DNA from 3 places in the Carboxylicivirga longa genome. Region 2 is predicted to be linked to each of the others. Evidence: riboswitches for the same ligand, from Rfam matches in the RefSeq annotation. Region 2 holds a riboswitch; each other region holds the start of a gene.
The links. A riboswitch is a leader RNA that binds a small molecule or an ion and turns the genes downstream of it on or off. The one in region 2 is predicted to bind cobalamin.
Positions count from the first base shown of each region.

Region 1 (7,670 bases), on a different contig from region 2:
TTACTTGCCTTACCTGTCGAAGAAAGGCTGGTTGGTGACGAATACAACGCCGTTTGTTAATATCCCCAATTATCCGGAAATGGAGGAGGTGATGGCCAAAATAGCCGAGCAGACGAATCATATTGCCATTGATGCGGAGAAGATAGCCGTTGAAGTGGCCACCAAACGCTCGTCTAATATTGTTATGCTGGGTGCTGCTTCCCCGTTTATCGACATTGAGATGTCGGCCTTGGAAGAGGGTTTGCGTAAAATTTTTGAACGTAAGAGCGATGCGGTGGTGGAATCAAATATCAATGCCTTGCGTGCGGGGCGCGCTGCTACCGAAGTAATTCTGGCCAGTAGAAATTAAAGCAGCAGTTTTTCGGCCTTAAAGGCAGCATCTTTCGGCATTTCAGTCAGGGGATTATCGCCTAAGTTCAGTTCCTTCAGTTGACCTGCGCTAAGCTGATCGAAAGGAAAGGATCTTAAACGATTGTTGTTGAGGTAAATATTTTTGATAGCGGGCAGTTGTAGCAAAATGTGACAACTGCCCGCTATGGTGTTTTCGCTAAGGTCAATAAGGCGAAGCTTATCCAGTCTGCTCAGCTGCTGAGGCACCAGGCTAAAGGCATTAAAGCCCAGGTACAGCTTCTCCAGGCGGCTCAATTGCGAAAAATTCTTGGGTAACTCCGTGAGCCGGTTATTGCGCATGTCAGCGTATTCAAGCTGCATTAAGTGCCTAATGGCATCGGGCAGCTGTTGAATATTATTCTCTCTGATATCAAGATAGCGCAGGTGCTGCAGCTCAAATAATTCGGCGGGTATAACACCTTTGAGCCGGGCCTTAAACAGGCTGAGGTGAGTCACCTCCTGCCGGTCATTCAACACATAGCCTTTGCTTATCCAACTGATTTTCTGCACTTGCTTAATGGGACGGTGCAGCTGTTGGTTAATTCGTTCTATGGTGACAATATCCGACATAATTGCGCTGTTTACAGGCTAAAATAGCAAAGAGTTCCGATATACGCATGGATACGCAAGATGCTTAGTGCATTATTTTTTTATTTTCGGATCGATCTCAATCATCATCTGATCTTTTAGCACATTGTCGCCCGCTTTAATATGAATTTTACTAATCACACCGCTGATGGGCGCCACAATCTCATTCTGCATCTTCATGGCCTCAAGGGTAAGCAGTACTTCTCCTTTCTGAATGGTTTGATTATTCTCAACCATCACATCACAGATCATACCCGGTAACATGGCCGTTATCGCCACCTTGCTGACGGCATTCTTTTTGGCGATTTTCTTCCGTCGTTTAAACGATTTCTCTGTCTCAATGGTGAAATTGTAAGTATTACCGTTCAATAATACCGTGCATTGGTTTTGCTTTAAACGCACCACCTCACCCGCAAAAGTGTGTTTGTTTAGCTCCACCTCAAACTCGTTATTTTCGTTGCGACTTATTTTTGGGGTGGCCTCTTTTTCGTCGATCTTAGCAATCTGATTATCCACAACATCAATTGAAGTGGTTTTGCCGTTGACCAATATATATTTTGTAGCTTTCATGGCGTTAATGTGATTTAAGATTTTGTTTTAGAAACCAGGCGTTGGACGATGCTTCCACCGACTGTGTTTCCTCCAGCTTATTCATTTCCTGCAAGTAAGCGGTGAGCGCAATACATGCGGCAGCTTCCTGATCGTTGGGATGCTGATAGTGCAACTGATCCATCTGTGTTTCAATAAAATCAGTGTAATAATCGCCTTTGATAAAAGCCGGAATGGTCAGTACCTTGCGAAAGAAGGGAAGGGTTGTCTTTAAACCTTTAATGTTCAAATCGCTTAAGATCTCACCCGCTTGTTCCAGCGTCTCTGCCCGGTTTTTTCCATGCACAATGGCCTTGGCCAGCATGGAGTCGTAGCAGGCCGGTACTACTTTACCGGCCACATAGCCGCTGTCGAAGCGCAGATGGTCGGAGGCAGGTACCTCAATGTGTTCGATGATGCCCGTACAGGGCGCAAAATCAGCCTGCACATCTTCGGCATTGATTCTAAACTCAATGGCGCTTCCTTTTATCTGAATGTCATCTTGTTTTATGGTCAGCGCCTCTCCGCTGGCTATGATGATCTGCTGCTCTACAATGTCAACGCCTGTAATGGCTTCGGTAACCGGATGCTCCACCTGTATGCGCGTATTCATCTCCATAAAATAAACATTGTTATCCACATCCAGGAGAAATTCCACGGTGCCGGCATTAAAGTAGCCCGTTTGTTTGCATAGATTCACTGCATGGGTGCAGATGGTGTCGCGAAGCTCGGGAGTTAGTGCAGGCGAGGGAGCTTCTTCCATTAATTTCTGGTGCTTTCGCTGTATGCTGCACTCGCGCTCGAAAAGATGAATTACATTGCCGTGTTTATCGGCCAGTACCTGCACCTCGATATGCCGTGGACGGGCAATGTATTTCTCAATAAAAACGGCGCCATTGCCAAATACTGAGCGCGCTTCGTTCATGGCAGCCCGCAGCATCTTGGGCAGCATCTCTTCATTTTCAACCACACGCATGCCTTTACCGCCGCCACCGGCCACGGCCTTCACCATTACCGGATAACCAATATTGGCCACCACCTCAAGGGCTTCTTCCTCGGTATTGATGAGTCCTTTACTGCCTTCCGGAACGGGTATTCCGCATGATTTGGCGGTTTGTCGTGCCACACCTTTATTGCCCATCTTCTCGATGTGCTGATGCGATGGCCCAATAAAGATGATGCCTCGTGTCTCGCATTCTTTGGGCAGGAATGGATTTTCAGACAGGAAGCCATAGCCCGGATGTATGGCATCAACTTTATTTTCAACGGCGGCATCTACAATCTTTTCAACGCTTAGAAAAATATTGGTAAAGGTGTCGCCCGATACATCTATCAGTTCGTCGGCAAAGGATAAATAGTGGGCATTGGGCTCCTGATGGGTTAGGAACATATATGAACGGATACCCATTTTGCGGGCCGTTTGAGCAATGCGGATGGCAATCTCTCCGCGATTGGCTATTAATATCGATTTAATCATTATTCAGTTTTTTACATTGGAATATTTCCGTGTTTACGCGGAGATTTCTGTTCGAACTTGTTTTCTAGTAGTGAGAAAGCAGAGATCAATACCTCACGTGTTTTTGCGGGTTCTATCACCTCGTCAACATAGCCTTTTTCTTCCGCGATAAATGGATTGGCAATGTTGTTTTTATAATCATCCACCAGCTGACGCTTAAGTTCATCAGGATCGTTTGCCTCGCTCAGCTCTTTGCGATTCAGTATTTTTATGGCGCCCTCGGGTCCCATCACCGCAATTTCAGCCGATGGCCAGGCATAATTCATATCACCGCCCATGTTTTTACTGTTCATCACAATGTAGGCGCCACCATAGGCTTTTCTAATGATTACTGTAATTTTGGGTACGGTGGCTTCGGCAAAAGCATACAGTAGTTTAGCACCGTGCATAATAATGGCATTGTGCTCCTGGTTTTTACCCGGCATAAAGCCCGGCACATCTTCCAGTACCAGCACCGGAATATTAAAGGCATCGCAAAAACGCACAAAACGGGCGGCTTTGCGCGATGCATTGATATCCAGTGTACCCGCCATTACTTTTGGTTGATTGGCGATGATTCCTATAACTTTTCGATCCAGGCGGGCGAAGCCGGTAATGATATTCTGCGCGTGTCCTTCTGCCACTTCAAAAAAGGAATCCACATCCACAATGCGCTCGATAATATCAATCATATCGTAGGGCTTGCCTGAGTCCTCGGGCAATATGTAGGAGATGTTTTCGCTGTTGCGCGGCGTGATGTCATCCCAGTTTAATACGGGAGGCTGCTCCAGGTGGTTAGAAGGAAGGTACGACAGGAGCTTCTTCACGCCCAGCAGGCAATGTTCCTCATCGTTATACACAAAATCGGTTACGCCCGAAGCAGAGCCATGTACTTCGGCACCGCCCAGGTCTTCAAAGGTAATGTCCTCGTTCAATACTTCTTTTACCACCTGTGGGCCGGTAACAAACATGTGCGAGGTGTGTTTTACCATAAAACGGAAGTCGGTGAGAGCCGGTGAATAGACAGCACCGCCGGCAGCAGGGCCGAGTATAACAGATATCTGCGGCACAATGCCCGAGGCTTTTACGTTATTACGAAAAATACCGGCATAACCGGCCAAACTGGCTACCCCTTCCTGTATGCGTGCACCACCCGAATCGATGAGTCCGATGACAGGATGCCCCATATTGGCCGCCAGTTCCTGCACTTTCTGAATTTTTTGCGCATGAACAAGCCCCAGGGAGCCTCCCATAATATTAAAATCCTGGGCGTACACCATTACTTTACGGCCGTTGATGGTGCCGTAGCCACAGATTACACCATCGCCATAATTTTTGGCTTCTTTATCGGGTTTGATCAAGGCGCCTATCTCGTGAAAGCTGCCCTCGTCGAATAAAAAGTCGATACGCTCGCGGGCTGTTAGCTTGCCCTTATCGTGTTGTTTCTTATAATAATCACCTGTGTATTGATCATTCAGCTTATCTTTCCGCTCATGAAAAACTTTGTAAGCCTTTCTGTTTTCCTCCATGATTATTTCAGTATTTGTTAGTTAATGTATTGATATGCTTCTGTTACCAGGCCAAACTGGCAAAGTAACGATTGAAGGCTTTAAGTTGTTTATTAAACAAAAAACAGCACGAAAATCTGTGTAAACAGAGTTCGTGGAAAAATAAAAATGTGCTGTCGCAGACGCTATAAATGCAGGGATAGAATTAAGATCCGATACCTGCTTTGTGTCGCGAAAGCAAATATCATTCAAATATTAAAGACAGGTCTCCTGGCTTTCCCGACTCTTAACACCTTCCCAACTGTCATATGCAGTCAGTGGTTAATCCGCTAAAAGTACATACCGTCTATACGGCACGAGATCACAGTTGCGCGTCAGCCCATGATTTACACATGGTTCCCTATTAAACCCTTGTTACGGGGTGTCTTAATGACAAAAATTTGAATGAACGAGCGGCAAAAGTAGTAAAATTCCTTTATTTGCGTGCTCATTATGCACAGGCAACAATTGTTTTTGATTTCACAATTAGCCTCGTATTTTACTGATTAAATGATTTAGTGAGATATAAAAGCCTTGTACAGAGCTGTTGTGTTTTCAAATAAAGAATCAGCACCTGCACTGATTAAGACGTCATCCGGCAGTTTACCCGTGTTAACAGCAAGGCAGCGTAAGCCAGCCGCCTTGGCCGATTCAACGCCCATAGGTGCGTTTTCCACTACAAGGCATTGGTCTTTGCTCAGTCCACTGCGTTGCCAGGCGATCAGGTAAGGTTCAGGGTGGGGTTTGCCCTGTTTTACATCTGCACCACTGATAATGTTGCTCGCCTCCACCTTAAATTGGGCATTTAATTTATCAACGAGCGAGGGTTGCCTGGATCCGGTTACCACAAAGACCTGAACCCCATTTTTTCTCAGAAACTCAATCAGTTCTTGCATCATGGGTAACACCGGAGCTTTAGGGCGTTTTGCCATAAGTTCCGTCTTTAAAGTATAAACAGCTTCCTCTTCATCCCGGGTGGGTAATCGGTGAAGGTACTTTTCAAAAGCGATTCTGATGGTTGCATAGCCGGTTCGTCCTTCATTCATATATGCCTCTTCTGGCGGAAAATTGATGCCGTATTTTTTAAGTGAATGGATCCACGTGTATTCATGACTAGGCATGGAGTCAAACAAAACACCATCCATATCAAAAAACACCGCTTTTATATCATCGAGGACTTGCATTGGCTTTACTTTTGGCCCCAAAGTAATATATTTTTTTACTTATTTTGCAGGCTTAATTCCATTGCATGCTAATTAAAATTGAAGAGCCGTTAAGGGCAAAACTTCCCGATTTGATATTAGGAGGTTTTGTTACTGATGTGAAGGTGGCTGCCGCTAATGATCAGCTACAATCATTAATGGATAAGGAGGTTGAAGTATTGGCTGCCCAATATACACCTGCGTTAATCCGTGAATTATCGCCCGTAAAAGCGAATAAAAATGCTTATCGAACCCTGGGCAAAGATCCCAATCGCTATCGTCCGGCTGCCGAATCCCTATTGAGAAGAGTAGCTGGTGGTAAAGGATTGTATCGCATTAATAATGTGGTTGATATACTAAATATTACCTCATTGAAAACCGGTTTCTCAATCTGTGGCTATAACTATGATGCCATTGAAGGAGATGTGAGTATGGGTATTGGTGAGGCTAATGAAGCCTATGAGGGCATTGGCAGGGGGGATTTGAATATTGAGAGATTACCGGTTTTTCGCGATGCTTTAGGTGCATTTGGTAATCCTACCAGTGATTCAACACGCACTATGGTGAGTGATGTTACTTCAAAGTTTTTGATGATTGTTATTGGCTTTGACGGAAAAGACGCCATCAATGATGCTCTGGATGATACCCTCCATTTGCTTCAAAAATATGCGGAAGGAAAAGAGATCGAACGATTTTTTGTGGAGTAGGTAGGGATGAGAGGGGAGTGAGGTGAGTCTAGCAGTAGGATTATGGATCTTAACTAGCTTCCCGCCACGCGCCACAAGCTGCTAACCCCTAATAACTAACAACTAATTTGGACAAGCCAGAAAAGTACAAAGTATCAAGATTTGAGTATCAAGACTATTGGCAGCTTGCTTATATTTTCTGCCAAAAATTACAGGAATTCAATTGATAGACACTAACAACTAACCCCTAATAACTAACAGCTAACAACTAACCCTTAACAACTAGCAACTAACCCCTAATAGCTAATAGCTAGCAACTAACCACTAACAACTAACAGTCAATGATACAAGTTTGTGCGATCGCCTCGGGAAGTAACGGCAATTGTTATTACATCGGAAATGAAAAGGAAGCCATATTGGTGGATGCGGGTATTTCGCGCCGTCAGATTTTGAAGCGGATGCGCGAGATGCGTCTGGATATTGCTAAGGTGAAGGCCGTGTTTATCTCACACGAGCACTCTGATCATATTAAGGGATTACGTGTATTGTGCGATATGCATGGCATTGATGCCTACCTTACACGCGATACACTACAAAAGGCACATCGTAATTATCATCCGGAGACAGCGCAGGTGTTCGAAGCAGGTGATGTGCTTTGTGTGGGTCCATTTACCGTTCACACCTTCGGTAAGCAACATGATGCCATCGACCCCACGAGCTTTCGCGTAGAAATAGAGGGGCAAAGCATAGGTGTGATGACCGATATTGGTTGTGCCTGCGATGCTGTGAAATCCCATTTGGCGGCCTGCGATCATGTTTTTCTAGAGAGCAATTATGATGAGCGCCTACTGGAGGAAGGACCCTACCCTTATTACCTTAAGCAGCGGGTTAAATCCGATCATGGACACCTGAGTAACCGTCAGGCGGTTGAATTGGTTGAGCAATTGAAGCCGGGTAAGTTAAAGACGCTTTTTCTTTCGCACATTTCAGCCGATAATAACCGTGTGGAGATTGCGATGAAGGCCTTTGAGCACCTTTCAAATCGTTATCGTATTTTGCCTACCAATCGCTATGCGCCATCAGAAGTGTTAATCATCGGGGAGGAGCAGTTGGCTTTGTTTAGTTAATAAAATTAGAAAAAGTAAGAAGTGAGAGGTGAGTAATGAGTAGGGTG
Region 1 covers NZ_JBNGOZ010000001.1:47,898-55,567, forward strand. The annotation lists gene ACRD7A_RS00195 (indolepyruvate oxidoreductase subunit beta) at 1-349, shown strand, start outside; gene ACRD7A_RS00200 (leucine-rich repeat domain-containing protein) at 346-960, opposite strand; gene ACRD7A_RS00205 (biotin/lipoyl-containing protein) at 1,033-1,548, opposite strand; gene ACRD7A_RS00210 (acetyl-CoA carboxylase biotin carboxylase subunit) at 1,553-3,043, opposite strand; gene ACRD7A_RS00215 (acyl-CoA carboxylase subunit beta) at 3,055-4,590, opposite strand; cobalamin riboswitch at 4,813-5,013, opposite strand; gene ACRD7A_RS00220 (HAD family hydrolase) at 5,124-5,792, opposite strand; gene ACRD7A_RS00225 (B3/B4 domain-containing protein) at 5,858-6,517, shown strand; gene ACRD7A_RS00230 (MBL fold metallo-hydrolase) at 6,838-7,623, shown strand.
Region 1: another riboswitch for cobalamin. It lies ahead of ACRD7A_RS00215 (acyl-CoA carboxylase subunit beta); the one in region 2 lies ahead of ACRD7A_RS13875 (DUF5074 domain-containing protein).

Region 2 (7,670 bases):
AAAACTTAGCATAGGGGCAGTGGTTACAGGTGAAAATAAGAATCACACCATCCTGCTGCTTGTAATCGCTGAGCGAAACAATTTGATAATCGGTATTCATCAAACTAAAACCGGGCGCTTTGTCACCCACTTTCACCTGCCCCTGCGAAGCGTTAAGGCTGACCATAAGGCCGAATAATAATAAAATAACCTGTTTCATAATGATGATTTTTGGTGATTAATAGTAGCTATTAGACTTTGCAGATGCTGAAGATCCAACTCCCCCTCATAAAATACAGAGACTCCGTTTTTGATTACAAGGGTAGCCGGAATGGCACCTGACCAAGCCTCATCAATACGGTCTATCCATACATTGGGATTACGCTCATCGAGCAACACCACCTCCGCCTCTACTGATCTGGATCTAAGGAAGGGTAATAATTTAGTTTCTTTGTGCGATTTAAAATCGAGGCTTACCAGTAACACTTTCAACGCAACATCTCCAGCATGCAACTCTTCCGATTCAAAAACAGGTAGCTCATCAACGCAGGGACCACACCAGGTAGCCCAAAAATTAATTACATAGGTAGTATCATTATTCACTTGAACACGCGCCAGAAGATCATCGGCCGACACCTCGGCTACCTTCTGCCCCATCATTGGCAGCCATGTACCCAACAGAAATAACATTGCAAGCATCTGTTTCATACTCTCTAAACAGAAAAGCCACAAAATAGTTCTGTTTCAGACCACTAAGCTTTATTATTCAGATAAAACCAAGTTGCATAACGACTCAACAGCAGCAGACACAGCGGGTAAACCATGGCGGGTAAGTACTGCGGTATAGCCCAAAAAAATAATATTGGCAGGGAAGCACACACCAAGAGGAAAATAAGGTAAACACCAAAGATCTTTGAACGATAAAACCAATTGGCCAGAAAAGCTACAAAAACATTAAATGGCATAGCCCATAGCATATTGAAATTCTCGCCAGTAACACTATGACGCGACAAAAACCAAAGAAAGAAGATGAGACAGCCCACCAGACCGCTAAGCAGCAGGAAGAATCGATTAAGCCAAACAAGAGGTCTTTGGCACCGTAGCTCATAATAAGCCAAAATAATTGACCCAATGAATAAGAGCCAGAAGAACAGGGCGGGAGTAAAAAAAACGCCTTCAAGAGGTTTATCAAAAGACAATACCGTATGCGTTTCGCCCAGCAATGGCAGTCCGGAGTCGGCACGCACCGCTCCCCCCAAATGCTTCATCAGATAATCGGGTAAAAACATCTGATCATGCTGATTAGCCGGGTAATCGGTTTTCATTCCCAAAATCAGATCCAGACCATCGGCTATCCATGGTTTATCGCCATCATACTGGTGCAGCATCTCACGAAAAGTGTATTCATCAAAAGCTGCATCATCGTACACCGGAGCAACATCCAGATTGGCAGTAATAATATCACGGATACGGGTGGCGCAGTTATCAAACAAGAAATCGTAGCGATAAAAACGGTTCTCCCCTTGCAGATTGATCATCAGTGCCTCAAACAGATCTTGCTTCTCCTGCGAAGACAGTATGAGCGGCTGCTCATAAACACTGCGCTTCTCGTAGTTATATATCGTTACAAAACGTGCATAGTCTCCCCTACTGAGCATATAGTTGAGATTACCATTGGCAAACTTCAGATAGAAATTGGGTGTATCAAAGTCGAAAGTGCCGTAATTAAACACCCAATCGAAACCTGCTACCGGGTCGTTCACTCTTATAGCACTGTGACCAAACAAGGCATACAACTCCTCACCCGGAGAACAGGTTATCAGTGAGATATGAGCCTGATCTGACAAACGCGCCTGCGCCTTCAGGGACAGCGATAAGAGAAAAGTTAGAACGATAAGGAGAATATAACGCATGAATATTTTTTTGCCGAAGATAAAAAATAAAAGAGTGTACGATATACATAATGCTTAAAAACTGTACCAGCAGCTGCATACATGCAGATCCGCAGCGTTTATTCTTAATGACTCTAATTAAGCTAATTATATACTACAAAAGCGGGAAAATTCGTATATTTAATTAACCGTGACTTTTCAGAAGGGTTAGAAACAAAACGTAGAGGTATGAGTCAGGTTTTAAGTCAACAAGAGAAAATCACTACAGCACACATAATCATAGAGTTGCGCCTTGCAATTCTTTTGATGATGGCACTGTTTTGCATCTCACTAAGCCATGCACAGCTAAGCACACAAGACACGGCCTTTCCGGCACCCCAAAAGTATTGCCTCTCCTGCCACAATGGAATTGAACCGACTCGCCCTTTTGCATCTGACATGATGCAAGAAATACTGCACAAGGGCGCTCAATGGGGCGATCCCAATGGCTGTATCGTTTGCCATGGAGGCACACCATCGGAAACCAATAACAAAAACAGAGCCCATTGGGGTGCATCACCCAACAGTGGACTTACTACATTTACTCCTGTGCCCGCCGCTCTTCCGGTCAATGACAACACCTGCGGCTTATGCCATCCCGATCATTGCTATAACGTTAAACGATCGATGATGAACACCGATGCCGGCAAGATGAAAGCCATCACCTGGAGCTTTGGCCTAAATACAGAGAACAAAAACCATCGCTACGGCGACCACGACATGAATGACCCCGATGGACCAACTCCACGCCTTGGCTCAGCAGCCTATAAAAATTATATGCTGGCACTGGCCAATGCCTATCCGGGTCAGTACCCCAATCAGCTGCAACAAATACCCGAAGTATCCCTCAACACCTTGCACAGCAACCCCGGTCAGGCTGCTTATACTTACCTGCGCAACTGTAATGCCTGTCACCTCAGCAATAAGGGCATGCAGGATCGCGGCCATCACCGGGGCATGGGCTGCGCTGCATGCCACAACCTCTACAGTAACGAGGGCTATTACGAAGGGGGCGATGCCGCTATCGATAAGGCAACACCCGGTCATCTGCTTGTTCATGCCATGCAGGGGACGCGGAAATCTAATATCACCGTCAACGGGCATCAATTTACAGGTATTCAGGTATCTACCTGTGCTGCATGCCACTCCGCCGGGCGCCGTATAGGTCATGCCTATCAGGGACTAATGGCCATGGGGCACAGTGATAACCGGGGGCCCTTTAACCTACAAGGCCAACCGCAAAAAACCAATGCCGGGTATGTATTCAAATATATACGCGAGGATGTTCACCACCGTACTATGCGAGATGGACAAACTTCTACCGGACTGCTTTGTCAGGATTGCCATGTCACAACTTCGATGCACGGCAATGGTAACATCGGTGCTACTTCACTGGCTACTCTTGAAATTGAGTGCAGCGATTGCCACGGCACACCCAACTATTTTCCCTGGGAGCTGCCCCTTGGCTATGGCGACGAGTTACTGGAAAACCCGGTGGGTAATGAAGGTCGCGGACTAACCACCCTGCCCATGGCGGTCACAAAAGAATTCGGAACCCAGCACCCACCACGCGACGGCTATCTTCTCTCTGCCCGTGGAAATGCACTGGGCAATGTGGTAAAAGATAAATACCGCGTTGTGGTTCACTCTGCCACCGGACTCGATCTTGAAGTGCCTTTACTAAAAGCAAAATCACAATCGGGTAAATGGCGCAACCCCAAGCAGGCACAAACAGCCATGGTAAATGTGTCAACACACATCAACCGACTGGAGTGCTATGCCTGCCACTCCACATGGGCTGCTCAATACTACGGTTATAAATATGTAATTGACTACACTCAATCGTCGATCGATTGGCTCTACTCTGCTGAGGACACCGATAAGCATGGAACCAGTGCCGATTACCGACAACGCCATGTCATGCAGCCTGGTGCCCCCACTTATGGCGATTACAGTCATGTACGATGGGCCTCGCCACCCCTGGGCATCAACGGAGAAGGCCGCGTGAGTCCGCTTGTAGGGGTGATACAGACAATCAGCACCATTATAGATACCGATGGACGTATAGTGAGCCCCAACCGTGTAGCGCGCGCAGCAGCAGGCTATAACGCCATGGAGCTTGCTCCTGTACAGCCCCATACCATCTCCACCGAGGCCCGAGCCTGCACCGACTGCCACGGCAACACAACTACCATGGGCTATGGGGTGCATCATGGGCTTTACGATGCAGCTCCCTACAAGGCTCGATATGCCGATGTAATCAACCAAAACGGAGAAATCGTAAGTCGCCACACAGAGGTACAGATACCCGCTTTACCCCATCTGCATGGTGATTTTGCGCAGCTCATCGACAGCAGTGGTAGACAAGTACAAACCGTAGATTCGCACTGGCCCCGTTCAAAACCCCTCACAGCCCGTCAACGCGAAGTACTGGCGCGTGATGGCACCTGCCTGGCCTGCCACCAGGATCTGCCCAAGGGAGCACTGCCCATACGCATGCTGGGGCAGATAGCTCATATGACAGGACTCAGCTTTGCTCCTGAAGAAGCACATAACGAACTATTGCGTGAAAACGACCTGCTTATCTCGTGGGTGAAATTCCTCGGTATCCTAACACCCATCCCACTGCTAGTCGTCGCCTTTGTACTTTTTAAGCTGAAGAAAAAATCATGAGTGCTCTTTTTTATTTCCACATATTTACAAAAAAGAACATCTCTTTATGAATATTTGATACCTTTGCCGTGCAATTGGTTTTCAGAACCGGATGATACCGGGGAGAAATTAAAAGGGAATGCCGTGTAAATCGGCAACAGTTCCCGCTGCTGTAAGTTCCGACCCTTTAGGGTCTGTTACTTTTAATAAAACACCACTGTTGAGCTCCTCTCAACGGGAAGGTATTAAAAGTAGGAATAAGTCAGAAGACCTGCCAAGTGTTACGATTTTACAGCCTGCGGCGAACGGGTATGCGATCATCATTCTTGCAACATCTTCTGTTGGCATCAATGCTGTAAAATCCATTTTATTAATGAATTTAAAATACAGCAGGATGAAACACTTCAGCCCCACATAACACGCACAAGCATAAAAAAAGCAGCAGGGTTCGCCAAAACTTACTGCTGCTTCGAAATACTACATTTTTATTAACATTCAATTGCTTGTGGCTACCTGATTCACACTCGTTCTCGTACAGAAAAACAGTAAGTGCAATAGCCTCTGTCAATTGAACAAATCAAATGCAATGAAGCAAATTTACTTATCTTTTTTGAATTTATTTATTGTCCTCTCATCCATAATGGGACAAAGCGTGTGGTTAAATCCACAAGAAGGCTATCTCTCTAATGATATCATTACAGATAAGGCATTTTCATGCCATGATATCCTGGGGAATAACCTTTATGCTATTGATAGCGATGGCTTGTACTGCTACGACTTAACAACAATGCAGCAGACCCATAATTTTGGTAAAGTGCCGGATTATAATGGCTGGATTAGCTTTGTAACGGCCGATCCGGATGGTACTAAAGTTTGGCTTGGATACACCAAATCAGGTCTAACAGACGACCGCATATACAGCGTTGATATTACCTCAGGCACATGGACACATGTAGCTACCTTTCCGGGTAATTTCGACATGGAAATAGCGAACGGCAACTACTACGTATCGGGCCTCAATACAGAAGGCTGGGATGGAGTAAATGATGTAAACTGCATCTCACTGCTAGATAAATCTGGGAATAATAACCATAAGAAAATCATTGAAGTAGGCGGTAATTCAACCGGCCTTGCCGTGGATGCCAGGGGAACAGTTTATAACGCCCAATACGACCCCACAGGCAATACCCTGATGTACCAATGGCCTGCCGAAATAGTCAACCCTGTTATCGCAGCCACCGATGGCAGTTTTCTCACACTCAATGACGGTACGGTTATTACTTCCATGCCGGGTAATGGTCCTTACGATTGCGAAGTAGATGATGCCGGCCATATGCTTTTCAATTGTAATGATTACTCAAGTGGGAGCTATGTAGCGCTATGGAATGGTACATCCGGAGAAATGCAAAACTACAAGAAAATCGGCGTGTATGGTGGATCTTCATTCGCATGGTTCAGCATGCTAAAAGCTGCCGGGGATATTACAGCCGGTGGCAAAGTGTACATGATTAATTTGGGCGATCCGATAGCCGAAGTAAGACTAAGTAACGGGCCTTCCATTAGCAATCCAATTACTGATAAGTTATTGTCGGTGAACACAGCTGAAACCGTAATTGAGTTAACGAATCACTTTACACCAAAAGATGGAGAGCCTGTTGATTACTCAGTTTCAACAACAAGCAACACTATTTTATCATCGGCTGCCATTGAAGGCACTACCCTCACCATTAATTATCTGAACGATGTTACGGGAACTGCTGAAATAACCGTTTCGGGTACTTCTAAGGGTGATGCTACCAACATTACATTCGCGGTTGAATTGCGCGATATTAATTATTCCAACGGCGCATTTATTGTTAACGAAGATTGGTTCGGGCACTCCAGCGGAACAGTAAACTACCTGACGGATGACGGTAAAATGGTTTATCGGGCCTATCGCCAGGAAAATACGAATAAAACGCTGGGTACTACAACACAATACGGCACAGCTTATGGCGATAATATCTATTTTATGTCCAAACAAGGTCAACGCCTCGTTGTGGCTGATGCAGCAACCTTAAAAGAGCAAGCGACCGTTCCTAACTTCGGAGTCGATCCTGATGGACGAGCCTTTGTGGGTGTTACTCCGGAGAAGGGTTATATAGGCACAAGCAACGGTATTTACTTGTTCGATATTCCCACATTAGGGGTAGGTAATCAAATCGATGCAACAAACGGCGAAGTCGGCAATATGCTGCGTGCCGGCAACTATGTATTTGCGGTTAAAAAAGATGCAGTTTGCGTGATTAACGCCAATACAGATGCTTTAGAACAGACTATTTCAGGCGCATCTTACAGCGGTGTAGTACAGGCCTTTGATGGAATGGTATATATTGGGGCAGGCACAAAGTTGCTAAAAGTGAATCCTTATACCTTAACACAGGAAGAAATAATATTACCTGCCGGCATTGAGGTGCCTTCGTCATTTGGCTTTGCATGGAATGCCAACAGCTTCTGTGCCAGTGCTACCGAAAATGCCTTGTTCTGGGCTAAACCCGGAGGGTGGTCAGGAAGCAACACGATTTACAAATACATCATTGGAGATGAAACTTCATTAAGCGCACCGTTTATTAGCTTAGAAGAAGGGATGGAACTTTATGGAGCGGGACTCCGCGTTCATCAGTCAACAAACCAAATATATGTTACCGGTGTTAAAAGTGGCTGGGGGCAAAACAGCATGACCAATACTTTATATGTATTCGATGGCACCGACGGATCAGAGGTTTCACGCACCGAACTGGAGCCCTACTACTGGTTCCCTGCCATGCCCCTATTCCCCGATGCACATGCGCCGGTGTTTAACCTGACTGATATGGATATAAAAGCTGGCGATGCCCCCACTAAATTACTATTGACCAATCTGGTATCGGACACCGATAACAATGATGCATCTATTCTGGTGAGTGTTATTGGAAATAGTGATAATACGGTAGCTATTGCGACAGTAGAGGGCAATCAGTTAGTTTTAACGCCCGGCAGCAAAGCAGGCAGCACACAAATTACGCTAAAGGCCACTTCTAACGGCAAAACAGTAACGGAAAGCTTTACGGTAACTGTATCACCGGCCAC
Region 2 covers NZ_JBNGOZ010000016.1:41,801-49,470, reverse strand. The annotation lists gene ACRD7A_RS13895 (thioredoxin family protein) at 1-199, opposite strand, end outside; gene ACRD7A_RS13890 (TlpA disulfide reductase family protein) at 196-687, opposite strand; gene ACRD7A_RS13885 (lipoprotein N-acyltransferase Lnb domain-containing protein) at 732-1,892, opposite strand; gene ACRD7A_RS13880 (hypothetical protein) at 2,100-4,583, shown strand; cobalamin riboswitch at 4,642-4,855, shown strand; gene ACRD7A_RS13875 (DUF5074 domain-containing protein) at 5,149-7,670, shown strand, end outside.

Region 3 (7,670 bases), on a different contig from region 2:
AAACTACCTACAGCTTCAAAGGTCGCGCGCTTAATAAGGAAGGACAAAGTGCATGGACCAGTTTTACGGCTACTACCAAGGCCGATCCCTTGCAGTTTGCCATTAAGGGCATTGAAGCCGGGAGTACAGCGCGTATGCAGGGCGGTCATGGATTGCATCGCCTCTTCGATTTCGATGAGAACTCCATGATGCACACGGCTTACGGTGATAATTCTATTCCTTTTGAAATTGTGATGGATCTTAAATCCATCAGTCAGGTGGAGAAAATTGTTTACCTGCCTCGCCTGAGCGGTCGTAATGGTGTGGTTCAGAGTGGCCGTTTTTATTACAGCGATGACAAGACGCATTGGACAGAGGCCGGCACCTTCACCTGGAAAGGAGATAATGAAGTGAAAACCTTCTTGTTGAAAGATCAGCCGGTAACCCGTTACATTAAGATGGAGGTGGACAAGGCCGTGGGTAACTTCGGATCGGGTCGTCAGATCTACGTGTTTAAGGTGCCGGGCAGCGAAAGCTACCTGCCCGGTGATATCAATAACGATGGAGTGATCGATGCCAACGACTTGACTTCCTACATGAACTACACCGGTCTGCGTAAGGGCGATAGTGACTTTGGCTATGTTAGCCGGGGTGATGTTAATAAAAACGGACTGATCGATGCCTATGATATCTCCAATGTAAGCACCCAGCTTGAGGGAGGCGTAAGTAATGCTGAGCACAAGGCGCTGACCGGAAAACTCACCTTGCGTGCTGCTAAAACTTCCTATAAGGCAGGCGAAACAGTGGAGTTGACGGTAAGCGGTCATGGCCTGCAGGGCGTTAATGCATTTAGCTTTGCCCTGCCTTACGACGGAAAGATGCTGGAATACATTAATGTGGAGCCTGTAAATACCAAGGCCATGGAGAACCTGACTTATAATCGTTTGCATACGGGTGGCAATCGTGTTTTATACCCCACTTTTGTAAACCGGGGCGATCAGGCTACTCTTGAGGGAGAGGGCAGCATTCTGATCATTCGCTTTAAAGCCAAAAAAGCCTTTAAATTCAATCTTGAAATGCAAAACGGCTTGTTGGTCGATAAAAAACTGAACACGGCAGTCCTTTAAGCGGAGGCAGTGTACTTTACTATTTCACGAGGGTGCCTTTCAATGCGAAGGCATCCTCGTTTGTTTATGGAACGGTTCTTTATAAGCATCTTACGAAAGAGAATCGATTCCTATAACTTTGAACGCTTCATCAGGTTTACTTTCTTATCTATTTCATTGTTACTGTTTGCACACCATAATGTGCCCCGTAGTAGGGAGGTTGTTGTTAAAGGTGTCTGCCGTTACAAAAGCATCGCATTAGTTTATCAATCCGATATAAAACGCTACTTTTGCAGGGTTGCTTAAAAAGGGAATCAGGTGAAATACCTGAGCTGTTCCCGCAGCCGTAATCCATGCCCGATAAGGGAGCATCAGCTTAATGAAACCACTGTCCGCCTATGGTGGATGGGAAGGAAAGGTGATGAAGGAGAGCCGGAAGACCTGTTTGGGTGACACGAATATTCATAAATCTTTCGGGAGATAAAGAAATGATAAAACTGACGACAACATTATTACTCGTAGGCGCATTGATGAGTGCCTGCACACACGCGCCACGCAAGGGGCAAACAGCATCGCAAGCCGCCCAGGCCGATAGTACCTACTATCCTAAATATGCCAAGGGCTTTCACATTAACTATTTCAAGGGATATCGACAGATTGTTATGAACGATCCCTGGGGCGATACAACCCGGCAGGAGACCCTGGCGCTCGTAGCCGATGCACAGCTTAAACCATCCTTGAGCAAAACCCACACTTACGTGCTGCCTTACCCGGCAACACGCTGGATTGCGCTGTCATCCACCATGGTGAACTATGCTGATAAGCTCAATAAGAAACAAAGTATTTGTGGGGTAGCCGAGCCCCGATACATTGCCGATGAATATATCCAATCCGCCATTAAGGACGGTAGCATCCGTAATGTGGGCATGTCCATGTCGCCCGATGTGGAGGTGATGGTGGATCTGGAGCCGGATTTTTTGATGGTGTCGCCTTTTAAAGACAATCATTTTGCCGCTGTTAAAAGTGCCGGAATTCCCATAATTACCAACGCTGATTACCTGGAGCACACCCCTTTGGGACGTGCCGAATGGCTGGTGCTGATGGGCGAATTGCTGGGGGAAGGAAAGACTGCACGTCAGCTCTTTAATGCAATTGAAAAGGAGTATCAGTCCGTTAAGGACTTGGCACAGAAGGTAAAAAATAAGCCCTCAGTATTTACCGGTCACCTTTATCAGGGAGCCTGGTATTCGCCGGCAGGAGAGAGTTACATGGCTAACTTCTTCAAGGATGCAGGCAGCAACTATATTTACAGTAATACTGTGGGAACAGGATCCTTAACCCTCGATTATGAAACTATTATTACCAGGGCCGAGCATACCGATTATTGGGTGATGATAATGAATTATCCCGATGAGGTGACTTATGAGGAGATAAAAAAGATGGATGAGCGATACATTGATTTCGATGCCTATAAAAAACAACAGATCGTCATTACCAATGCTGCATATTCGGGTTATTTCGAAGAAGGTTTGTTGCAGCCGCATTTCGTATTAAGCGATCTGGTGCATGCGCTTCACCCCGGCTTGTTGAAAAATTATCGTCCCCGCTATTTTCACCATTTGACAGAAGAGTAAATATGGAAGAGCATCGAATAAAGTGGATCATGGGATTTGTGCTCTTAGCCGTACTCCTCATACTTTTGTTTCTGATGAATATTGGATTGGGCTCAGTGTCCATCCCTTACAAAGAAATGATGAGTGTGCTGGGGGGTGGGGAAGCAACACGTACGGCCTATACTTCTATTATACTTAAATCACGCCTGCCACAGGCCATTACCGCGGTATTGGCCGGCGCCGGACTGGCGGTGGGCGGTTTACAGATGCAAACCCTGTTTCGTAACCCGCTGGCTGGTCCCTCTATCCTGGGTATCAGCAGTGGTGCCGGATTGGGTGTGGCCATTGTTGTGCTGTTGGCCGGTAATATGCTGGGGGTTAGCATTAGTGGTTATGGTATTTACGGTCACCTTACCGTGGTAACGGCTGCCTTTGTGGGTGCTTTCTTTATTCTTATGCTCATCGTATTTTTCGCACAGGCCTTGCGCGATAACACCATCCTGCTCATCGTGGGCATCATGGTGGGATATGCCGCCTCGGCACTCATCGGTGTGATGAAGTTCTACAGTCCTAAGGAAGACGTACATGCTTATGTCATCTGGGGGCTGGGCAGTTTCGCCAATGTCAATGGTGAGCACCTGACGATATTAATTCCAGTTGTAGGGTTAGGATTACTGTTTAGCCTCTTGCTTATTAAACCCCTTAATCTGTTGGTGCTGGGTGAGTATTATGCTGAGAATCTGGGACTGAATATCAAGCGAACACGTTTATACATATTGTTTTGTACGGGTATGCTCACCGCGGCCATCACTGCCTTTTGTGGCCCCATTGCTTTCCTGGGTCTGGCTGTGCCACACCTTACCAAAGGCCTTTTTCGCACTAGCGATCAGAAAGTACTGATGCCTGCCGTTATACTGGCAGGTGCGATACTGGCCTTATTTTGTAATGTAATTGCCCGCCTTCCGGGATTTGAAGGGGCTCTGCCTATTAATGTGGTTACCGGACTGATAGGGGCGCCCATTGTTATTTCCGTTATCATTAAACGCAGGAGGATGAGCAGCCATGGATAAAATACTATTGCAATCGGAAGATCTGGCGGTGGGTTACCGACAAGGTGTCAGTAAGGAAACCATACTACACAGCAATATTAATGTGGAGCTGGCGGCGGGGGAGTTTGCTTGTCTGCTGGGACCCAATGGTGCCGGTAAGTCAACCCTGATTAAGACCTTGAGTGGTTTCATTCCAGCCATTATGGGAAGTGTGCGCGTGAATGGCAAAGCCTTGTCGGCTTATAAAAGAAGTGATTTGGCGCAGGTGGTCAGTGTAGTGCTCACCGAAAAGGTCCAGATTACCAATATGACCGTTTTTGACTTGGTAGCGCTGGGACGCAGCCCTTACACCGATTTCTTTGGTACCCTTTCGCATAAGGATAAAATGCTGGTGATGCAAGCCATTGATGATGTGGGGCTTGGCGGATTTGCCAATCGTCAGTTGATGTGTATGAGCGATGGTGAACGACAGAAAGCCATGATTGCCAAAGCATTGGTGCAGGATACGCCCCTGATCATTCTGGATGAACCCACGGCTTTTCTGGATTTGCCCAGTAAGATTGAGATTGTGCAGCTGCTGAAAAAACTGGCGCGCGCCAAGAATAAAGGTATTCTCCTATCTACCCACGACCTGGATCTGGCTTTGCAGCTGGCCGATAAGATATGGCTGTTGGCGCAAGGACGTGCCATCGAAGCCGGTATTCCTGAAGACTTGATTCTGACCAATGGATTTAAGCGTTTCTTCGAGAAGGAGGGCATTATCTTTGATAATGAGAGTGGTGCTTTTAAGGTACATCGCGATAAGGTAAAGACCATCCGTGTAGTAGGAAGAGGGGTAGAGTATAAATGGCTCAGTCATGCCCTAAATCGCAGTGGTTACCATACAACACAAGAGCAAGGGCCTTATCCGCTCATTGAAATTGATAAAGACGGACAGCAGGGGTATGTACTTCACCAACCTGACGGTAGCCGACAGGCTCTTCGAACCATCGAAGATCTGCTAAAGCAGATTAGTGGAGGGTACTAAGCAAACTGATAAGAGATTGTGACTGTTTACAAGCTTTTATGTGTGAGGTGTGAACATAACTGACCTTTTCTGAACTAACATAGAACGTAGCCTGATGATAGACGCTTTAACTTTGTAGTTATCGTCAATCACTAGAAATAGTTTTATGAATTTAAACTCCAGAAATTTAATTTTTGTCTGGCTCGTTCTTTTCGCAGCGAGCCTCATAGGTTGTAATCAACAGAAGCAACCAAATGTTGTGATTATTTTTACAGATGATCAAGGCTACAACGATCTCTCTTGTTACGGCGCTACCGATTTTGAAACGCCCCACTTGGATAAGCTGGCCGAAGATGGTATTCGTTTTACCAATTTTCACGTGAGTACAGCCGTTTGCAGTGCCTCCCGTTCGGCTTTGCTGACTGGTTGTTACAATGAGCGGATCAGTGTACGTGGCGCTTATATGCCTTGGGATACATTGGTGGGGCTTAATCCTCAAGAGGTAACCATTGCCGATATGCTGAAACAGCAGGGCTATGCCACGGGCATGGTAGGTAAGTGGCATTTGGGCCGTAATGAAGCTTTTTTACCGCTTCAGCAAGGGTTTGATGAGTACTATGGCATTCCTTATTCCAATGATATGTGGCCTGTTGATTATGATGGCGTTTCGGTGCACGAAAAGGATTCGGTTTCTAAACCCTGGAAACTGAAATATCCGCCGTTACCCATTCTGGACGGCAATCAAATAGTGGAGGAGATCCACACGCTCGAACAGCAGGCACAAATAACAACACTGTATACTCAAAAGGCAGTCGACTTTATAAAGCGGAATAAAACAAAGCCGTTTTTTCTGTACCTGGCGCATTCAATGCCACATGCACCCTTGGCCGTTTCCGAAAAATTTAAAGGGAAAAGCGAGCAGGGGCTTTATGGCGATGTCATGATGGAAATTGACTGGTCGGTTGGTCAGGTGATGCAAGCCCTCAAAGAGGAAGGAATTGATGAAAATACCTTGGTGGTATTTACCAGCGATAATGGGCCGTGGATGTGTTTTGGCAACCACGCCGGCTCTGCAGCCCCTTTGCGAGAAGGGAAAGGATCCATGTGGGAAGGAGGACATCGGGTGCCATGCATCATGCACTGGCCGCAACAAATACCGGCCAGCCAGGTAAGCCATAAAATGGCAGCCACCATGGATTTATTGCCAACCATAGCGGCGGTTACGGGAGCACAGCTACCTGCTAATAAAATAGATGGGGTGGATATCACTGCCTTGCTGAGAGGGGAGCAGGTTACGCCACGCGACGAATTTTGGTGCTATTATGGCGGAGAGTTGCATGCCGTAAAAAAGGGTGACTGGAAATTGTATTTTCCGCATGAATACCGCTCGTATCGTCAGCACCCTCCAGGGAAAGATGGCTATCCGGGGTGGACCAAGCAGATGCCATGCGGGCTGGAGCTTTACAATCTAAAATCGGATATTGAAGAGGCACATAATGTTATTGATCAGCATCCGGATGTGGTGGCCCAACTGCAAACCATTGCCGAGCAAGCAAGATATGAACTGGGCGACCGTCTCCAGAATATGGAAGGGCATGAAGTTCGTCCACTTGGACGCATTGATGCGGACGCGCTAAATGACTAATCACCTACTAAGAGATCCTTTTTGCACCCACCAGCTTCCCCCTGATGAAGTGCGAAAGGGGAAGGGGGTTTTACTTTGATGCGTTGTTGCTTATCGAAGTGCATTTATCTGAGTTCAACCAAAAGATTACAGTTAATAAAATAACAAGCATGAAACGACCATGTAAATTTGATTATCCAAATGGAAACGCAGGTGGATGAACAAATTCATTTGGAAGTTCCATCTGACCATTGAAAAATAAACTTGAACAGATGAAGAATACTTTCAATCAGCTGGTGTTAGTTGTTGCTATGCTGCTGGCTTATGCCTGCTCGCCCTCTAAAACAGAGCAACCCAACATCATTTTCATTATCTCCGATGATCATGCGGAACAGGCCATCAGTGCCTATGGGCATGGGCTGAACCATACGCCTAATATCGACCGATTGGCACAAGAAGGGGTTCGTTTTACCAATGCCACGGTCACCAATTCCATCTGTGCACCTTCCCGAGCGGTGATACTTACGGGAAAACACAGTCATAAAAACGGCTTGATAAATAATGAGGTGACCTTCAATGGGGAACAGCCCACTTTTCCGAAGCTGTTAAAGGAGGGAGGCTACCACACCGCTATTGTAGGAAAGTGGCACCTAAAGAGTGAACCAACGGGTTTTGATCAGTGGATGGTATTGCCGGGTCAGGGCGAGTATTATAACCCTGACTTCCGAACGCCCGATGGAACAATTCGGCTGCCTGGTTATGTGACTGATATTATCACCGAAAAATCACTGGAGTGGTTAGACGCCATCAAAGAGAAGGACCAACCGTTTTGCCTGATGGTGCAGCATAAAGCACCCCACCGTAACTGGATGCCATCCCCCAATTACCTCAATCATTTTGATACTACGGCAATACCGGTTCCGGATAATTTCTTTGATGATTATAGCACGCGTGGAAGGGCCGCCCGTGAACAGGAGATGGAGATTGATAAAATCATGTTTGAAGGCTATGACCTGAAACTGACAAAACCCGGTACTGATGAGATCATTGGCGATGGCTGGGGTGACTGGTATCAGCGCATGAGCGATGAGCAGAAGGCCATGTGGCACAACGCCTATCGCGATAAGAATGAAGCTTTTTATACGGCCGAACTTCAAGGGAAGGAACGCGCTTTGTGGAAGTACAAGCGTTACATGCAAGACTATCTGTCAACCATTGAGTCGGTGGATGATGGCGTGGGTAAAATACTGGATTACCTCGACCAAAATGGGCTGGCTGAGAATACCATTGTGG
Region 3 covers NZ_JBNGOZ010000004.1:138,354-146,023, forward strand. The annotation lists gene ACRD7A_RS04940 (TIM-barrel domain-containing protein) at 1-1,106, shown strand, start outside; cobalamin riboswitch at 1,347-1,548, shown strand; gene ACRD7A_RS04945 (ABC transporter substrate-binding protein) at 1,574-2,719, shown strand; gene ACRD7A_RS04950 (iron chelate uptake ABC transporter family permease subunit) at 2,722-3,768, shown strand; gene ACRD7A_RS04955 (ABC transporter ATP-binding protein) at 3,761-4,774, shown strand; gene ACRD7A_RS04960 (sulfatase family protein) at 5,013-6,398, shown strand; gene ACRD7A_RS04965 (sulfatase family protein) at 6,650-7,670, shown strand, end outside.
Region 3: another riboswitch for cobalamin. It lies ahead of ACRD7A_RS04945 (ABC transporter substrate-binding protein); the one in region 2 lies ahead of ACRD7A_RS13875 (DUF5074 domain-containing protein).